DNA from 3 places in the Nostoc sp. JL31 genome. Region 3 is predicted to be linked to each of the others. Evidence: riboswitches for the same ligand, from Rfam matches in the RefSeq annotation. Region 3 holds a riboswitch; each other region holds the start of a gene.
The links. A riboswitch is a leader RNA that binds a small molecule or an ion and turns the genes downstream of it on or off. The one in region 3 is predicted to bind cobalamin.
Positions count from the first base shown of each region.

Region 1: linked by a shared signal. The riboswitch ahead of HWQ43_RS19875 (hypothetical protein) and the one ahead of HWQ43_RS05680 (DUF1636 domain-containing protein) in region 3 are both predicted to bind cobalamin.
Region 2: linked by a shared signal. The riboswitch ahead of cobG (precorrin-3B synthase) and the one ahead of HWQ43_RS05680 (DUF1636 domain-containing protein) in region 3 are both predicted to bind cobalamin.

Region 1 covers NZ_JABXKO010000085.1:122,667-128,325, reverse strand. The annotation lists gene HWQ43_RS19880 (hydantoinase/oxoprolinase family protein) at 1-1,819, opposite strand, end outside; cobalamin riboswitch at 2,048-2,191, shown strand; gene HWQ43_RS19875 (hypothetical protein) at 2,165-2,473, shown strand; gene HWQ43_RS19870 (DUF1636 domain-containing protein) at 2,494-2,904, shown strand; gene HWQ43_RS19865 (hypothetical protein) at 3,067-3,531, shown strand; gene HWQ43_RS19860 (class I SAM-dependent methyltransferase) at 3,550-4,410, shown strand; gene HWQ43_RS19855 (ATP-binding protein) at 4,661-5,659, opposite strand, start outside.
Region 2 covers NZ_JABXKO010000034.1:128,658-134,316, forward strand. The annotation lists gene HWQ43_RS06805 (serine/threonine-protein kinase) at 1-474, shown strand, start outside; gene HWQ43_RS06810 (tRNA-dihydrouridine synthase family protein) at 692-1,711, shown strand; cobalamin riboswitch at 1,966-2,091, shown strand; gene cobG (precorrin-3B synthase) at 2,065-3,711, shown strand; gene HWQ43_RS06820 (precorrin-8X methylmutase) at 3,767-4,393, shown strand; gene HWQ43_RS06825 (precorrin-2 C(20)-methyltransferase) at 4,396-5,100, shown strand; gene HWQ43_RS06830 (metalloregulator ArsR/SmtB family transcription factor) at 5,415-5,659, shown strand, end outside.
Region 3 covers NZ_JABXKO010000031.1:27,504-33,162, forward strand. The annotation lists gene HWQ43_RS05670 (PEP-CTERM sorting domain-containing protein) at 1-495, opposite strand, end outside; gene HWQ43_RS05675 (cobalt-precorrin-6A reductase) at 574-1,332, opposite strand; gene HWQ43_RS05680 (DUF1636 domain-containing protein) at 1,336-1,755, opposite strand; cobalamin riboswitch at 1,777-1,949, opposite strand; gene cobA (uroporphyrinogen-III C-methyltransferase) at 1,999-2,778, opposite strand; gene HWQ43_RS05690 (sirohydrochlorin chelatase) at 2,775-3,500, opposite strand; gene HWQ43_RS05695 (DUF4359 domain-containing protein) at 3,753-4,136, opposite strand; tRNA gene HWQ43_RS05700 (tRNA-His) at 4,261-4,333, shown strand; gene HWQ43_RS05705 (sucrose synthase) at 5,517-5,659, shown strand, end outside.

The sequences.
Region 1 (5,659 bases), on a different contig from region 3:
CTGAAGAAGATTCGACAATTAAGGTTTTCTCTAATTGAATGAAACCATAGCGAGATTTATGTTCACTCTCAAATTCTTGTCGCATCACTACCACATCATCGGCAAAATTAACAGTCAAGATAGAGTTAGTACCCTCGTATTTTAAGTTAGCTTTTCGGATTACCTCTACTTGACTCAGTGCCTCATCTATTTCATTGCTAGCTTGAGTTTCTAAATATTCCATTAGCTGCTGTAACTTAGGGACTAATGCTTGAGTTAAAGGTTGTTCAACTCCTCCTTCTCTAATCGCTCGTACATCAGCTAATCCCATTCCATAAGCAGATAGGACTCCAGCATAAGGATGTAAAAATATTTTTTTCATTCCCAAGGTATCGGCAATTAAACAAGCAACTTGTCCACCTGCACCACCAAAACAACAAAGCACATATTGGCTGACATCATAACCGCGTTGTAGACTGATTTTTTTAATTGCATTCGCCATATTTTCCACTGCGATCGCAATAAATCCAGCAGCTACTTGTTCGGGAGTACAATCATTTAATGTAGCGGCTTGAATGTCTTGGGTTAATTGGGTAAATTTTTGAATAACAATATCTTTCTCTAAAGGTAAATTTCCATCAATGCCAAAAACTGAGGGAAAATATTGTGGGTGAATTTTACCTAACATCACATTGGCATCAGTAACCGCTAATGGGCCGCCACGTCGATAACAAGCAGGCCCAGGATTTGAAGCAGCAGATTTAGGGCCGACACGATAACTAGAACCATCAAAAAAGAGAACTGAACCACCACCAGCAGCAATAGTATTAATTGCTAATACAGGAACTCGCATCCGCGCCCCAGCAATTTCTGAATCTAGTTGTCGTTCATACTCTCCTTTAAAATGAGCGACATCTGTACTTGTCCCTCCCATGTCAAAGGTAATAACTAACTCGAAACCTGCTCTTTTACTACTTTGGACTGCGCCAACAATACCGCCAGCTGGGCCGCTTAAAATACTATCTTTTCCTTGAAATTGTTCGGCTGCGACTAAACCACCATCAGATTTCATGAACATTAATTTGACGTTGGGTAACTGATTCGCTACTTGGTTAACGTAGCGGCGCAGAATAGGAGTTAAATAAGCATCGACTACTGTTGTATCTCCCCGACTAACTAACTTCATTAAGGGACTAACTTGATGGGATACGGATATTTGAGTAAAGCCGATTTCTTGGGCAAGCTGGGCTATTTGTTGTTCGTGAGCAGGATAGCGATCGCTGTGCATAAAAACAATAGCACAACTCCGAATTCCTGTATAGTAAACTGCTTGTAAGTCACTTTTAACTTGTTCAATATTTATGGATACTAATTCATTTCCGTTAGCATCGTAGCGTTCATCTATCTCAATTACCTGCTCATAAAGCATGGTTGGTAAAACAATATGACGAGCAAAGATGTTAGGACGGTTTTGGTAGCCAATTCGCAGCGCATCTTTAAAGCCTTTGGTGATGAGAAGAACGACGCGATCACCTTTCCTTTCTAACAACGCATTTGTTGCTACTGTTGTCCCCATTTTTACAACTTCTATCGCTTCATTAGGAATGGCTTCGTTGCTAGCAATACCTATGATATCTCGAATACCTTGGATGGCTGCATCTTGATATAGTTCGGGATTTTCTGAAAGTAGTTTGTAGACTATAATCCATTGCTGATTAGGCAGAGGGATAATTAAAAAACGTTCGGTATGTTTTGAAACTCCATCGATAATTGCTTGATTGTTAGTAACAGCAACAATATCTGTGAATGTACCACCACGGTCAGCAAAAAACTTCAACATTACTCTGTTTACTCGACACTATAGAGGTAGCATAACAATAGAATTTGGAGTGTTTATACTTCCTCAATTTTAAGTTTTGATTTTTCAGCTAGTGAGTCCGGTTAGCGACACCGAATAGCCCGTCGTAGACATCGTTACATCGAACTCAGGGATCGCGGCTAATATAATTGTAGCTATTGCAACCAGTAAATTTAAGTGTTCTTACATTCATTTATAATCATGCTATTATAAAACCAATATCAAATCGGTTCTGGTGGGGATCAGCCATCAGACGCAAGGGGGAAAGTTCGGTGTAAATCCGTCGCTGTCCCGCAGCTGTAATGAAGCTTATGCCTCAAAGTCAGAATGCCCGCCGAAAGTAACAGACAAACTTACATCCATCTGCGAGGTACAGGTGAACATTGCCATAAATATTTCAAAGATACATCAGTTTCACGCTCTCATAATGCCAGAGATACGCCACGGACTACTCATGGCTATGAAATTATAGGCAGTTTATTGATAGTTACAATTGTGCTTTGGTGTAACTGTCATTTACGCTATTTTTTCCCTAGCGTGAAAGCTTTTGCAACATCATTTGTGCCAAATTTACTCTATAGCTATGTTGCAGTTGCACGACTGCGACAACATGTCATATCTGCGATTCGGACTTAATCCTACACACTTCAAAATTAATGCTTGACAAACAACATAGTTTATTTGTTTGCACGACCTGCGCCAGCGTCTGGCAAGATGGTAAACGAGTTGGTGAAAGTAAAGGTGAGCAACTACTACTACACCTTCATGAACTTGCACAAGATTGGGAATTGCGAAATAAATTCCTCATTCAGGGAGTTGAATGCATGAGTGCTTGTAACCATTCTTGTGTTATTGCCTTTACAGCAGAAGGTAAATCAACCTATCTCTTTGGTGATTTACCAGTCGACACTAGTGCATCTGATGTTTTGCAATGTGCTAGTCAATATTATGCTAAACTCGATGGTTCATTGCCTTGGTCAGAACGACCGGAAATTTTGAGAAAGGGTATTTTGGCAAAGATTCCACCACTAAATAAGTGGGCAAAATTAAATATAAGTTGTTGTTAATTGATGATTGGGTAAAATTTTTCAGTTTCTAATCTCTAGTACCTAAATCATTAATCTTAAAAGGAATAGAAAGTAATGCAGATTAAAACAGCAAGGTTAGGCGATCCCTGCATTGGTGAAAATCGGGAAGTGAAGAAACAAAAGTCTTATGGGAGGAAGTGAATGCGACCCTCCAATAGTGTCTGGCAAGGAAATTTTGGCTACTGGCAAAACAGCTTTATTCATAATAATCTGCTGGTAATCGGCTACACAGGATGGCAGGGATTTCAGTCATTTGGGCGGGGAGTTGTCATTTGTGATGTGGATACTAAAGTTACTCACCCTACAATTACAAGTCTTGATACAGTTCCCTTCACCCTGCAATTTCTACCCTCCGATCTGATTAGGTTCTACTTGCGCTCGTTTCAGGATTGCGGAGCTATATCGCAATCAATCTGCTCATCCATGATTTCATCAATTTTCCCAGCAGTCGTAACATACAATCCCCATCAAGATATTCTTCTAGTGCTAAAGGCTGAACCTCAGATTGAGGTTAATTTTTTACACCAACTAAAAATTACTCCAGCCGATTGCTACGAACAAGTTTGTAAGCGATGGTCAGAATTTAAACCAAGCTTAATGCCCTAAAACTTACTTTATTCCTCAATGCTCAAGCCAAAATCAAGCAAGATTCCCAAACCAACTCGCTACCAAAATGCAGCGATAGATTATTATATTGGACTCACAAATTCCTCCTATCTCCATTATGGGTATTGGGAACCACTACCTACTCATGGTGAAGAATTAACTCTAACTCGTCTGCGTGTGGCGCAGGAAAGCTATACAGCCAAACTTTTGAGTTTTATCCCAGAAGATATCAAAACTGTACTTGACGTAGGCTGTGGGATTGGTGGTAATGCGGCATATTTGTGCTCACGCGGTTTCAGTGTTGAGGGATTAGCACCCGACGCACTCCAGCAAGAGAGGTTTTTTCAAAATACCAATGGTCAAGTACCTTTCTACTTAACGAGATTTGAAGATTTTAACAAATCATACTCCTACGACCTGATCTTATTTAGCGAAAGCAGTCAATATATTGCTGCTCTCGATTTAGCTCAAGGTGCGGCTCGTTTACTGGATAGTGGTGGCTACCTACTGCTTGCAGACATGATGCGTTTCGATGCCGAATACCAAGAAGGTATTTTTTCTAATTGTCATATCGCCAGTGAACTCCAGATAGCGTTGAAAAAATCTGGATTTAATTTAATCAAGACTGAAGACATTTCAACCCATATTGCGCCAACGATTGATTTGTGTGTTGATAACTTCCGTACTTTTGGACTGACAACAGTTAAATATATTGCTGATGTTGTGGCGATCACTGTCCCTCCATTACACGCACTTGGTCGTTTAGCATTTAAGCGTTGGTTGGAAAAACCGATTACGGAAGGTTTAACAGCACGGGTAATTTTTGAGAGCCATCTGCGTTATGAAATCCAACTTTGGCAGTTATCAAAAAAAGTTTAATCAAAATGACCCCAGAAATAAATACCCAAGATTGGTAACAAGCAGCAACTAAACACAATCATATCATGTCCGCTAGATTACTTATTAAACCTGAAGAACCCCACCCCGCCTGCGGGGAGAGGCTGGGGGTGGGGTGCAATGACTGTGGAAATCATAACTAATTATACGGGCATGATATCATTTACTACACCCGAAAATGGGACACGGATAATTATCACAATTTTTATTTTTGCTTTCAAAATGTTGACAATTAGATAGCTTGCTGGTTTAGCGGAATTACAATTACAAATTCTGTTCCCTGCCCAGGAGCAGAAATACATTCTAATTTTCCCTGATGTTTTTGAGTGATAATCTGATAACTAATAGATAAACCTAACCCAGTACCTTTATTAACTGGTTTAGTCGTAAAAAATGGTTCAAATAATTGTTTTTGTACCGTTTCGGGAATGCCTATACCATTGTCGCCAATACGAATAACTACCTGATTTTCACTAGTGAGTTTAGTCTGAATGCGTATCTGGGGATTAGAAAACGCTTTTTCCCCTACTTCCCACTCACCATTTTCCACTGCCTCTTCTAAAGCATCGATCGCATTTGCGAGAAGATTCATAAATACTTGATTCAGTTGTCCAGCATAACATTCTACTAATGGCAGGTCGCCGTATTCTTTAATTACCTCAATTGTTTTATTGTTAGATTTAGGTTTGAGGCGATGTTCTAAAATCATCAAGGTATTATCTATACCCTCACGGATATTCACAGCTTTCATCTCTGCGTCATCTAACCGAGAAAAGTTTCGCAGAGATAAGACAATTTCTGTGATTCGTTCGGCACCAACTGTCATCGAAGTTAGCAAGTTGGGCAAGTCTGCAATTAGAAAATCTAAGTCGATTGCTTCTGTTTGTTTTTGAATTTCCGTGACTGGATTAGGATAGTTTTGCTGGTATAGTTGCAGCAGTATCAGTAAATCTTGGATATATTGATTGGCATAGCCGACATTGCCATAAATAAAATTGATTGGGTTGTTGATTTCGTGCGCTACACCTGCTACTAACTGCCCCAAACTGGACATTTTTTCACTATGCACCAATTGAGATACTAGCTGCTTTGCCTCTTGGCGCAATTGTGCTTCTGAATATCGCAATATCTGTTCTGCTTGTTTGCGCTGGGTAATATCGTGGAGAATCACGACATATTCCTGAAAATCCTGATGGGGTCTATCTGAGATGGAAACTTCCAGAGTTCTGTT
Region 2 (5,659 bases), on a different contig from region 3:
CCAAAGAAATTGCTAAATATTTCTAATTATCGTACAGTAAATACTATTGATTATACACATTTGCGTGATTTATTAGCAAAAGGAAAATGGGAATTAGCAGATCGAGAAACTTGGGAACTAATGTGTCAAGCACTAGCAAAGCCTAGAGGTAGCTATATATTTAATAGTGATCTTGAGAAACTTCCCTGTCAAGATTTGCAAACCATTGACCTTTTATGGGTGAATTACAGTCATAAACGCTTTGGTTTTAGCATACAGACACTTATTTACAAAAACGTCAATGGAGACTATGGAGTTTTTTGTAATCAAGTTGATTGGCATACATACAATTATAGTTATGCAAATTCAGAATTCAATTTTAGTCTCAAAGCACCAATCGGTCATTTACCGTCACGTATTTGGATTGGTGGTTCTCAACCGTGGCGCTACCCTGATGCTTTAGCTGTAAAATTAGCAGCTTGTGGTATTAGTTAGTTTTGATCAAAAAGATTGTTGAATAATATTACTAATAAACTCCTGGTTCGTAGTGAGCGATTCATCGCTCAAAGCAACGATAATTAGGACTAAAGTCCTCTCTACGAGACGCTATGCGTAGCTTGCTTCCCCAAAGGGGTACACTACAAACTTTAATTGATTTACGTCTAGCTACTTATAATTTAACAGTGAGCTTTGTTGATCGCTCTTCATTTTTATGCCCCAGGTATCGCTCCCCCAATCGTTCTATCCACACCTACCCCTCACCGCTCTTGCGCCTATGCAGGATGTGACCAACCTCTGGTTTATGAAGGTGATTGCCCACTACGGCAGCCCTGACTACTTTTTCACCGAATATTTCCGCGTTAATGATACCTCACGGCTCAATCGTAGCATTCTGGCAGCAATCACCGAAAACGACACGGGTCGCCCCGTTTTTGCGCAAATGATTGGTGAAAGCATTCCAGACTTAGTAAGAACAGCAAAGGAACTCTGCAACTACAATATCGCTGGAGTTGACTTGAACATGGGCTGTCCAGCACCTAGAATCTATCGCAAAAATGTTGGGGGTGGATTGCTGCTCTTGCCGGAAAAAGTGGATCGGATTTTGGGAGAACTGCGGCAGGCAGTCAACGATCGACCTTTAACCGTCAAGATGCGCGTAGGCTTTGAAAATACAGATAATTTTTACAAAATTCTAGATATCATCAATCGCCACAGCATTGATTTGCTGAGTTTGCATGGTCGCACGGTGAAAGATATGTACCACGGGGCAGTGAAATATGATTTAATCGCTGAAGCCGTTAGACGAGTTCATTGTCCAGTGCTTGCTAATGGCAATATCAACTCGGCAACAACTGCTGTTGAAGTGCTTTCTCAAACGGGCGCAGCGGGTGTGATGGTGGGACGCTGGGCGATCGGGAATCCTTGGCTTTTTAATCAAATTCGCCAAGCTTTGCGAAGAGAACCGATCGCACCCGTTCCTTTAGCGGAGGTACGCAACTATATCGATCGTTTATGGCAAACTCCCACAGCAGCAACTATGCCAGAGCGATCTCGCGTAGGCTACCTGAAAATGTTCCTCAACTACATTGCTCTGAGTGTTGACACTGAAGGTCATTTTTTACGGTTGATGCGACATACTTCTACTGAGGCAGAACTGTTTAACCTCTGCGATCGCGTTCTCCTGACTGATTTGACGAAAACTTTAGCTCTAGCACCCTCCTTGAGCGTGTAATATCGGGCGTTGTAGATTTAGCTGTGATTGTAGTAGTTCACAACCACTGGAATCCCTATTATCTAACTCGAAGGGGTCAATCACGCCTTGTGTCGCTCCAAGGCTTCGAGAACTCAAAGCCTTGGAGGAAATTGAGCAAGAATCTTGGTAATGTCTCTGTTTTTTTTCTAAAGTACTACTAGCTAGGCAGTTACAAAATTTCTGGCAATAGTAATGTAAAATAATTATCTGGATGATGTCTGGTTGAAATCTATAACCTAAACAAAATCTAAATTACTCAAGGCTGGGAGTTGGGAAACTCCGGTGAAATTCCGGGACTGTGCCGCAGCTGTGATGGGATGACCCAAGTCAGAATGCCAACTCTCAGGATGTTCTCAAGACACACTCACCGTCTACTCCCTGCGTTGCACGGGGAAGGAGTTCTAAATTTGGTTTCTGGATTTGCCACTTGTCCTGGCTTGTTTTATGCTACTCCCGCCGCAGATGGGATATTATCTCGCGTTAGAATACCAGGTGGAATTATTAGTAGTCAGCAGTGCCGTGCGATCGCAGATATAGCAGAACAGCACGGTGGCGGCTATCTAGATGTGACTAACCGAGCTAACCTGCAAGTTCGTGAAATCCGCACAGGGATAAATGCTGAGGTTCTGAAGTACCTACAAAATATGGGATTGGGTTCTGACAATACTGTTGTAGACCAAATCCGCAATATTATGACCAGTCCAACTGCTGGTATCGATCCCCAAGAATTAATCGACACTCGCCCCTTTGTCCAAGGTTGGGATGATTATATTGCTGCACATCCGGCGCTTTCGGGACTGTCAGCCAAATTTAGCGTTTGCTTTGATGGTGGTGGGATAATTCAGGTGTGCGATCGCTTGAATGATATCGCCTTTGTAGCTGTCTTACTTAACGATAATGTTTATTTTCGCCTCTATCTCAGTGTTGGCAAGAAGGGTCAACCGCCCACCGATACGGGAATTTTGTTACCACCAGAGGACTGTTTGCCCGTCTTAGCAGCTTTGACGGATGTCTATCTAGCTTATAGTCATACTACGAGTAAACGGCGGCTACGTTTGAGAGAGTTATTGAATACTTTGGGTTGTGAAAATTATCTCCAGGAAGTTGAGCAGCGTTTACCTTTTTCTCTTTTGTACAGTGAAATAAGAAAAGACCTAACCCCCCAACCCGCTTCCCTTGCAGGGAAGGGGGAGAAATTCTCCCCTCTCCTTGTAGGAGAGGGGTTGGGGGAGCGGTCAAATGCGAAATATCAGCATATTGGCATCCATCCCCAACGTCAGCAAGGCTTATTTTACATTGGTGTCGTCTTGCCCCTTGGCCGATTGGAGAGTAGACAGATGCGGGGTTTAGCAGATTTAGCAGCAAAATACGGTAGTGGAACTCTCAGGGTAACCCCTTGGCAAAATTTGCTCCTTACAGATATTCCTCAGCAATGGGTTGCTGATGTCCAAAGTGAAATTGCTTTATTAGAATTAGATTCTTCTGCAACCAATATCAGGGGTGGATTAGTTGCCTGTTCTGGAAAAAAGGGTTGCGCCGCTTCTGCCACAGACACTAAAAGTCATGCGTTGGCATTGGCAGAGTATCTTGAAACTCGTATTACTCTCGATTACTCAGTTAATATTCACTTCACTGGCTGCGAAAAATCTTGTGCCCAGCATAGCAACAGTGATATCACTCTCCTCGGCGTCAGCATTGAGGCTGAAAATACAACCGTGGAAGGCTATCACGTTTATGTTGGTGACAGCAATCAGAAATTCGGACGTGAACTATATCAATATGTAACTTTAGCCGAACTACCTGCATTAATAGAGCGGATGCTATATGTATATAAAATTCAACGCTTAAATTCTAATGAGTCCTTTGGAGAATTTGCTAATCGATATGCACTAGAACAATTACAGCAATTATTTAATATAATCCCTCAATCAATTGCGAACAACAAGATTGCCACCTTTTCAGAAAACTGGGCAATCTGAGCCTTTCGATTTTTATATGTCAATCCAAAATTTAAAATCTAAAATCCAAAATTGAATGTCCGACTATATCCGAGATGCCAACGAAATTTACCGTAATTCTTTTGCAATTATCCGGTCAGAAGCGAACTTAAATGTGTTGCCACCAGATGTAGCAAAAGTTGCTGTGCGTCTAATTCATGCCTGTGGGATGACGGATATTGTCACTGACTTGGGATATTCACCAACAGCAGTAAAATCCGCAAGGGCAGCACTGGCAGCAGGAGCGCCAATTCTGTGTGATTGCCGAATGGTTGCCGATGGCGTTACCAGGCGGCGGTTGTCTGCAAACAATCAAGTTATCTGTACCCTTAACGAACCAGAAGTGCCAGAACTTGCCCAGCGTATGGGTACTACAAGGTCGGCGGCAGCTCTAGAACTATGGCGATCGCACCTGGAAGGATCGGTAATTGCAATTGGCAATGCGCCCACAGCCCTATTCCGACTGTTAGAAATGCTCGATGAAGGAGCGCCCAAACCCGCGATTATCTTGGGCTTTCCAGTGGGGTTTGTCGGTGCAGCGGAATCGAAAGCCGCACTGACAGCAGATAGCAGGAATGTACCATTTTTAACCTTACACGGTCGGCGCGGTGGAAGTGCGATCGCGGCAGCAGCAGTTAACGCCCTGGCAACGGAGGAAGAATGAATATGCAACCCAAAGGTCGTCTCTATGGAATTGGTGTCGGCCCGGGCGATCCCGAATTATTGACTATGAAAGCGCTGCGGCTATTACGTGCGGCTCCTGTGGTAGCTTATCAATCAGCCACAGATAAAGAAAGTATCGCTAGAGCGATCGTGGCGCAGTATCTTCCTGGCAATCAAATCGAGGTGCTATTTCATCTCCCCCGCGCTTTGGAACCAGAAAAAGCAAAGTCTATTTATGACCAGGAAATTGAACCAATCGCCGACCATTTAGCAGCAGGTCGAGATGTTGTAGTGCTATGTGAGGGCGATCCATTTTTCTATGGTTCCTTCATGTACCTGTTCACGCGGTTATGTGACCAATACGAAACAGAAGTTGTCCCCGGAGTTTCCTCGCTAATGGCTTGTCCGGTAGCCTTGGGTGTACCTTTCACTTACTACACGGATATTCTCACAGTCTTACCCGCTCCATTGCCAGCAGAAGAACTGACTACACATTTGTTAATGACTGATGCAGCAGCAATTATGAAACTAGGTCGTCACTTTACCAAAGTACGAGATATCCTGCATAAATTAGGGTTAGCATCACGGGCAAGATATATTGAGCGGGCATCAACATCACAGCAACGCATTATACCCTTAGATGAAGTCGATCCAGATAAAGTACCCTATTTCTCAATGATTGTGATCCCAACTAAGAATCGACTATAAACCAAAAATCAATACAGTTGAGTTAAGCATTTCTTCGTTATCTTCTTTTTTTTAATTTTAGCGATCGGATTTGCTGGATTTGGATAAATTTATAATACGTACAAAACTGATAAATATAAGACGCGATGAATCGCGTCTCTACAAGGGGGATCAAAAAAACGGTCGCATTCCCATTCTGCAAACAATATTAATTGGCGTAAATGCCGAAAACCGCGTTCGCATAATGACCAACAAGTAGGCATCATTGCATCGTGAATGATGCCAATTGCTTTGCGATGATTTAGACTTTACCATAAATACTTCAAAAAAAATTGATGGCTTCTAATAGCACCTTCACTCCTGATACGATCGCTGCTGGCTTTCATGCCCTGTCTGACCCCCTACGGATTCAGGTATTAGAACTGCTACGCTCTCAAGAACTATGCGTCTGTGACCTGTGTGACCACCTGGGAACCACGCAATCTAAACTGTCTTTTCACCTCAAAACCCTGAAAGAAGCGGGTTTAGTTCGCGCTCGTCAAGAAGGGCGCTGGATTTACTACAGCCTCAATTTGCCCCA
Region 3 (5,659 bases):
AGGTTCAGAGACAGTAATTATGGTTGCAGAAAAACTAATGGGTAACTCACTATCTTCCAATCCCAAATTTTCAAAACCTGGTGTGATTGGCGGCGCAGTAAAAACCTCTAAATAACTTGGTGTCGGCAAAAAACTCGCGAAAAATGGACTAGAATAGTTTCCTCCCGAAGTGGAATACCCAAAACCATCACCTGTTAACTGCTGAGTATTAAGACTAATTAAATTATCAACATTAAAAGGTTCGTTTCCTGGTATTGGAGTCCCGGCGGATTGCAAACCAGTAATTGTTTCACCATTTCGCTTACCAGTAATTCCAGTAATTAAGTAAAAACCCAAATCGTTTGGGGTGTCATTAGTGGTGAAAGTACCATTTGCGGCTACGCCAGTACCAGAATAATTCCAACTCCAACTTAAAGCAGAAGCGGCTGGCATTGTCCCGAAAACTAATCCAGATGTGGTGGCGAGGGCTATTGCAGATAAAACTAGATTTTTCATGGAAGTCGTTACTGCGATCGTTCCCGTGTATTATACGGAAATTAGGAAAGATCGTATTATCAATCTTGCCTATATTATTTAGCAGCGATGCCTACGGCGGGCTACGCCTACGCATAGCCATACCAAAACAGCATCAACATTGCTAACCTGCTCTCCTGGCGGTATGGCTGGACGATTTACCATCACAACTTTCACGCCTAGTTCTCGCGCGGCAATAATCTTGGGCTTTGTGGCATCGCCACCGCTATTTTTACTGACGATGGTATCAATATTATTCTCAATCAGAATTTGTCTCTCATTATTGAGGGTAAAAGGCCCGCGATCGCACAATACCATCCCCTGCGGTACTAAAGCATCATCGCCAGGAGGGTCAATCATCCGCATCAAAAACCAAATTTTCTCTAGGCGAGCAAAGGCGGCGAGTTCTTGCCTACCAACTGTCAAAAATACCCGCTGTGCCTGATTTTGCAGGGTTTTTGCTGCGGCTGCAACGCTGTCAACTTCAATCCAGCGATCGCCACTTTCTTTTTCCCAAGGCGGACGGATTAACATCAGACGGGGGACTCCAACTTCCGTTGCCGCATCTGCTGCATTGAAGGAAATTTGAGTCGCAAAAGGATGGGTTGCATCAATTAACAAGTCGATTTGCATGACTCGCAGATAGTTAGCCAATCCAGCCGCACCGCCGAAGCCTCCAACCCGCAAATCGCCCAGTGGTACTGACGGTTCGCGGGTGCGTCCAGCTAGAGAGGTGATTACTTCTAACCCTTGGATAGTCGTCACTTTGGCAGCTAGTTCTGCTGCATCACCCGTCCCACCCAAAATCAAAACGCGCATTATTTAGATAGATAACGGTGGAATTTTTGCCAGAATGCCCTTCTTCATTGCTTCTGGACGCTCTGACCAAGGCAGTAAACCATCTGCTTTAGCATAGTATTGACTAGCACATTCCAGTACCGCAGAGGCACTACCATCAACGGCTAAATCACCAAATAAATATGTTAATTTGCCTTTAGCAGCAAAGGCGACTACACAAGAACGATTACAAGCACTCATGCATTCAACTTCCTGAATCGGGAATCGATCTCGTAACTCCCAATCTTGTGCCAGCTGCTGAAGTTGGTGTAAAAGTTTTTCACCACCACTTTCACCTAAGCGTTTTCCATTTTGCCAAACACTGGCACAGGTTTTGCAAACAAATAAAGTATGTTCAGCAACATCCATTGGACTGGTTGGGGAAATATTTACAGTGGTAGTCATCTGTACCTCGCAGATATGTGAAACTAATAAATCTATTTCGGCGGGCATCCTGACTCACTCAATTTGAGATTTTCGATTTATTTCCTGAATCTCACATTGGTTCACAGTTGCGGGACAGCGCCGGATTTGCACCGAACTTTCCCCGTTACCTCTGGTAGCTGACTCCCACCAGAACCGAATAACCTTATCGATCATACACTAGGGTTATCGGAGAATACGAAACAACAAGCTTTGCGCCAACTATCAAACTGGACGACAGCCAGACAAAATACTGTGCATCTTCACGACTTGCCCAATAACTGCGATCGCAGGCGCACTAAATCCAGTTTCCTCTACTTGCTCGACAATTGTTTCCAATGTCCCTATCAATTCTTCTTGTTCTGGTCGCGTACCCCAGCGCACTAAAGCAATCGGCGTTTCTAAATTCAACCCAGCAGTACTTAATTCTTCCACAATATAAGGCAGATTGTGAATTCCCATATAAATTACAATGGTTTCGGAACCGTGAGCGATCGCACTCCAATTCACTTCCGGTCTATACTTACCCACCGCTTCATGACCAGTTACAAATGTCACTGATGAACTATAGAGCCGATGCGTCAAAGGAATACCTGAGTATGCTGCCGCTGCAATTCCCGAAGTGATACCTGGCACTACTTCCGTTGATATTCCAACTTTGACTAATTCTTCCATCTCTTCGCCACCGCGACCAAAAATAAACGGATCGCCACCCTTGAGCCGCACTACAATTGCATGATCTTGCGCTTTATCAATCAGCAATTGAGTTGTTTCTGACTGCAATAACGAATGTCTCCCCGCACGTTTACCAGCATTAATTTGCTCGGCTTGAGGATTAATCATTGCCAGAATTGCCAGACTCACCAAGGCATCATAGATGACTACATCTGCACATTCCAACAAACCTTTCGCCTTCAAGGTAATTAATCCTGGATCTCCTGGCCCCGCACCTACTAAATAAACCTTTCCCAAATACTTGTTCTCCTGTTTTTCTGTGCGGTTCATCTCTGTGTTAAATCCCAAATTAGCTCGGCTAATTCTGCACTTGCTCCCAGTGGCTCCGCCAATTGGAAATTCACCGCAGAAAATTGTAATTTTAGATCCTCTATTGAGGTGGCGATCGCATCGGTTATTCCACCAGCGAATAAAAAGTATGGCAAGATTGCTATTTCCCGATAACCAGCAGTTACCAACTCTTTCACCCGTGATTCTAAACTAGGAGGTCCAGCCCAATAAGCAGTCACGGCTCCCAAACTCGCCGCCATTGCTTCCACAGTTTTTTGCGAACCTGGGCGACGGCTACCATGAGCTAAGAGAATCCATGCTTCTGCTTTGATAGCAGCTATTTGCTTTGCCAACAATTTCTCTACATTAGGATGAGAACCTAAATATGGTTGCAACTCAACGATTGTATCTTGACCAGTAGCCTGTTGTGCGAGTGCTACTTCGGCAGGAATGTCTGTCATCACATGCACTCCCGGCAGCAGAAATAGCGGTACAATTTTGAGGCGATTCTCATTTTGAGACTGTGGGCAATCGCCAAAAGCGTTTTTAGCAAATTGTTGAATCTGCTCGTGTAAAGGTTGAGGACTCATTTCTAAAGCAGCGATGCCAACCAAATGTTCGCTTGACAATTTCTGACATATCAGACTAGCTAGTTGCTGCATAGCAATTTCTGGGCGGCGATCGCGACTTCCATGAGATAATAGCAGATAGGCAGATGACATCGGCAAAGCTTGAAGTATCAGTTACTATATCTTACTTAAGATTAAGCCGGGGTTCATAAGTAATCTGGTAATTATTGAAACTATTATCAATTACTAAACAGAAGTATTCTTAATCACTTTTACAGCGCATTTGAAGTTGTAAAGGACACAACTAATCGTTCCAAAACTAGGTATAAAGCTTGTTTTTCTTCTGTTAGCGCAGCCGATTCTGACTCCTGAATTCTGCTGTATATTCTTCCCCTGTTGCTTACCTTATTGTTCTTCGGCAGTGTAAGTATAAAATTGATCAAAAGCTCCTACTGTTTCAAATTTATATGAAGGTATCCAAGAATTTATTTTTAAATCTGTACGGTAAACACTAAAAATAAGGAAATCTTGCCTTTCTGTAGTTCTGGCAATAATTTCTTGGATTTGCGGGTTAGCTGAGTCAACCAACTTATCACAATTAAAACGGATTAAATTTTCTATAATATTCGTAGTTTTTTTACATACATCGGTTTTTAAGTATTTTGTCAGGCGTTGAACTGCATATTCTTCATATTCAACTTGACCGGGATTGGTTTTCGCCATTGTCACACCCAAGGCGGCGAGGCCTACTGCTGCTCCAGTATACGCGATGATGGTCAATGGTTTCATATTTGCCAAGTAAAATTCATTGTAATCGTTAGATTCCAGAGACTCTAAATCAACTAAGTCCGTTCCTTGAACAAAAACTCTTGATCGATTGCCAAATTATTGCTATAATTCAAATTGTTGAATGGCGAGCGTAGCCAAGTGGTTAAGGCAGTGGTTTGTGGTACCACCATTCGTGGGTTCGATTCCCATCGTTCGCCCTATATAATCTCATATTTATGTATATATTCCTATATAAAGATCGGTTGTGGTTGTGAACATTCATAACCATTACTTTAGCAATGATCTGTTGTCTACGAGTTCATAGACTTGGAAGGGTTACAAATCTATAATGATTCATTACTTTATCTTATCCAAAATTTGATGTATATAAGCAAATCTACTTTTTAGCTACTTCTCTACGAGACTGGCTAAGGATAGAGTACCTGTTACTACGCTATCAGACTAAGCAGATGTTCATACTTCTCTGGAGCATGAGCTACTGATATTAAGATTCCCGATTTCTTGGAGAAGTCGGGAATTTGAGTGTCAGAAGTTTTTGAACGCACATTTAACTGTTAAAAAATGCCTAGAAGAATGATCAAAGTCAGCCCACAGAAGGCAAGTAAAGACATAATCAGAATGTTGCCTATACTGTGGTCAGAAGCTGTTAACTTCTCTGTATTGGTAGCCATATAAATTGACCAAATTTAAACAACTTTTGCCTAAATTATAACTATGGCAAATCAATATTAGTCTGTTTTTAAACAAAAATTGATTTTAATTCATTTAAGTTGAACTAAATAGTTAAACTTCAGCAAAACTATTAGCTTTTATTTCAAGTATTTAAAAAGAGATTATGGCAAGACTATTATTTATTTCCCAAATTAACACAATATAGGAATTATATTTGATTTTTGAAATTATTTACCTTACATACAGCATATTTCAAGTTAGTGAACTATACAAGCTAAATATCAAAGCCTCTTGTACTTCTGTTAGCGCAGCCTATTCTGATTAATGAATTCTGAATTATGCTGTATGTGCTGATAATCAATATTCAATATATATACGCAAATAAATGATATAGTAAAGATCGCATGAAGCAATTGAGGGCGTGATAATTTGTGCCCCAAATCTTATTATGCAGTTATTTACTAACATCTATCAAAAGAAATAAAAATTGTATTCCTTTAGTGAGATCCAAAAATACTGAGTCATAGATACTTTAAGTAAAGTAGAACATGATTTAAGTGCCTGCTGAAAAGTTGATACTTGTAGGTACACAGGTAAATATAATTTATCTGTGTTGTTTCGTGTTTATATATGTCTAACAAAAGGTGGGGCTTATTTGTCTCGCCTAGAAAGTTAACAATGCAAACATCGTCATTTAGTGGAGTTGCTATGTCTGAATTGCTTCAAGCAGTCTTAGATAGTGAAGAAAAAAGTGATTTACGTTCCTTTATTAGTGAATTACGCCAACAAGAAAAGAAGTACTTGCTACGGAACGACATACTCAATGTATATAGTGAGTATTGCTCCAAATC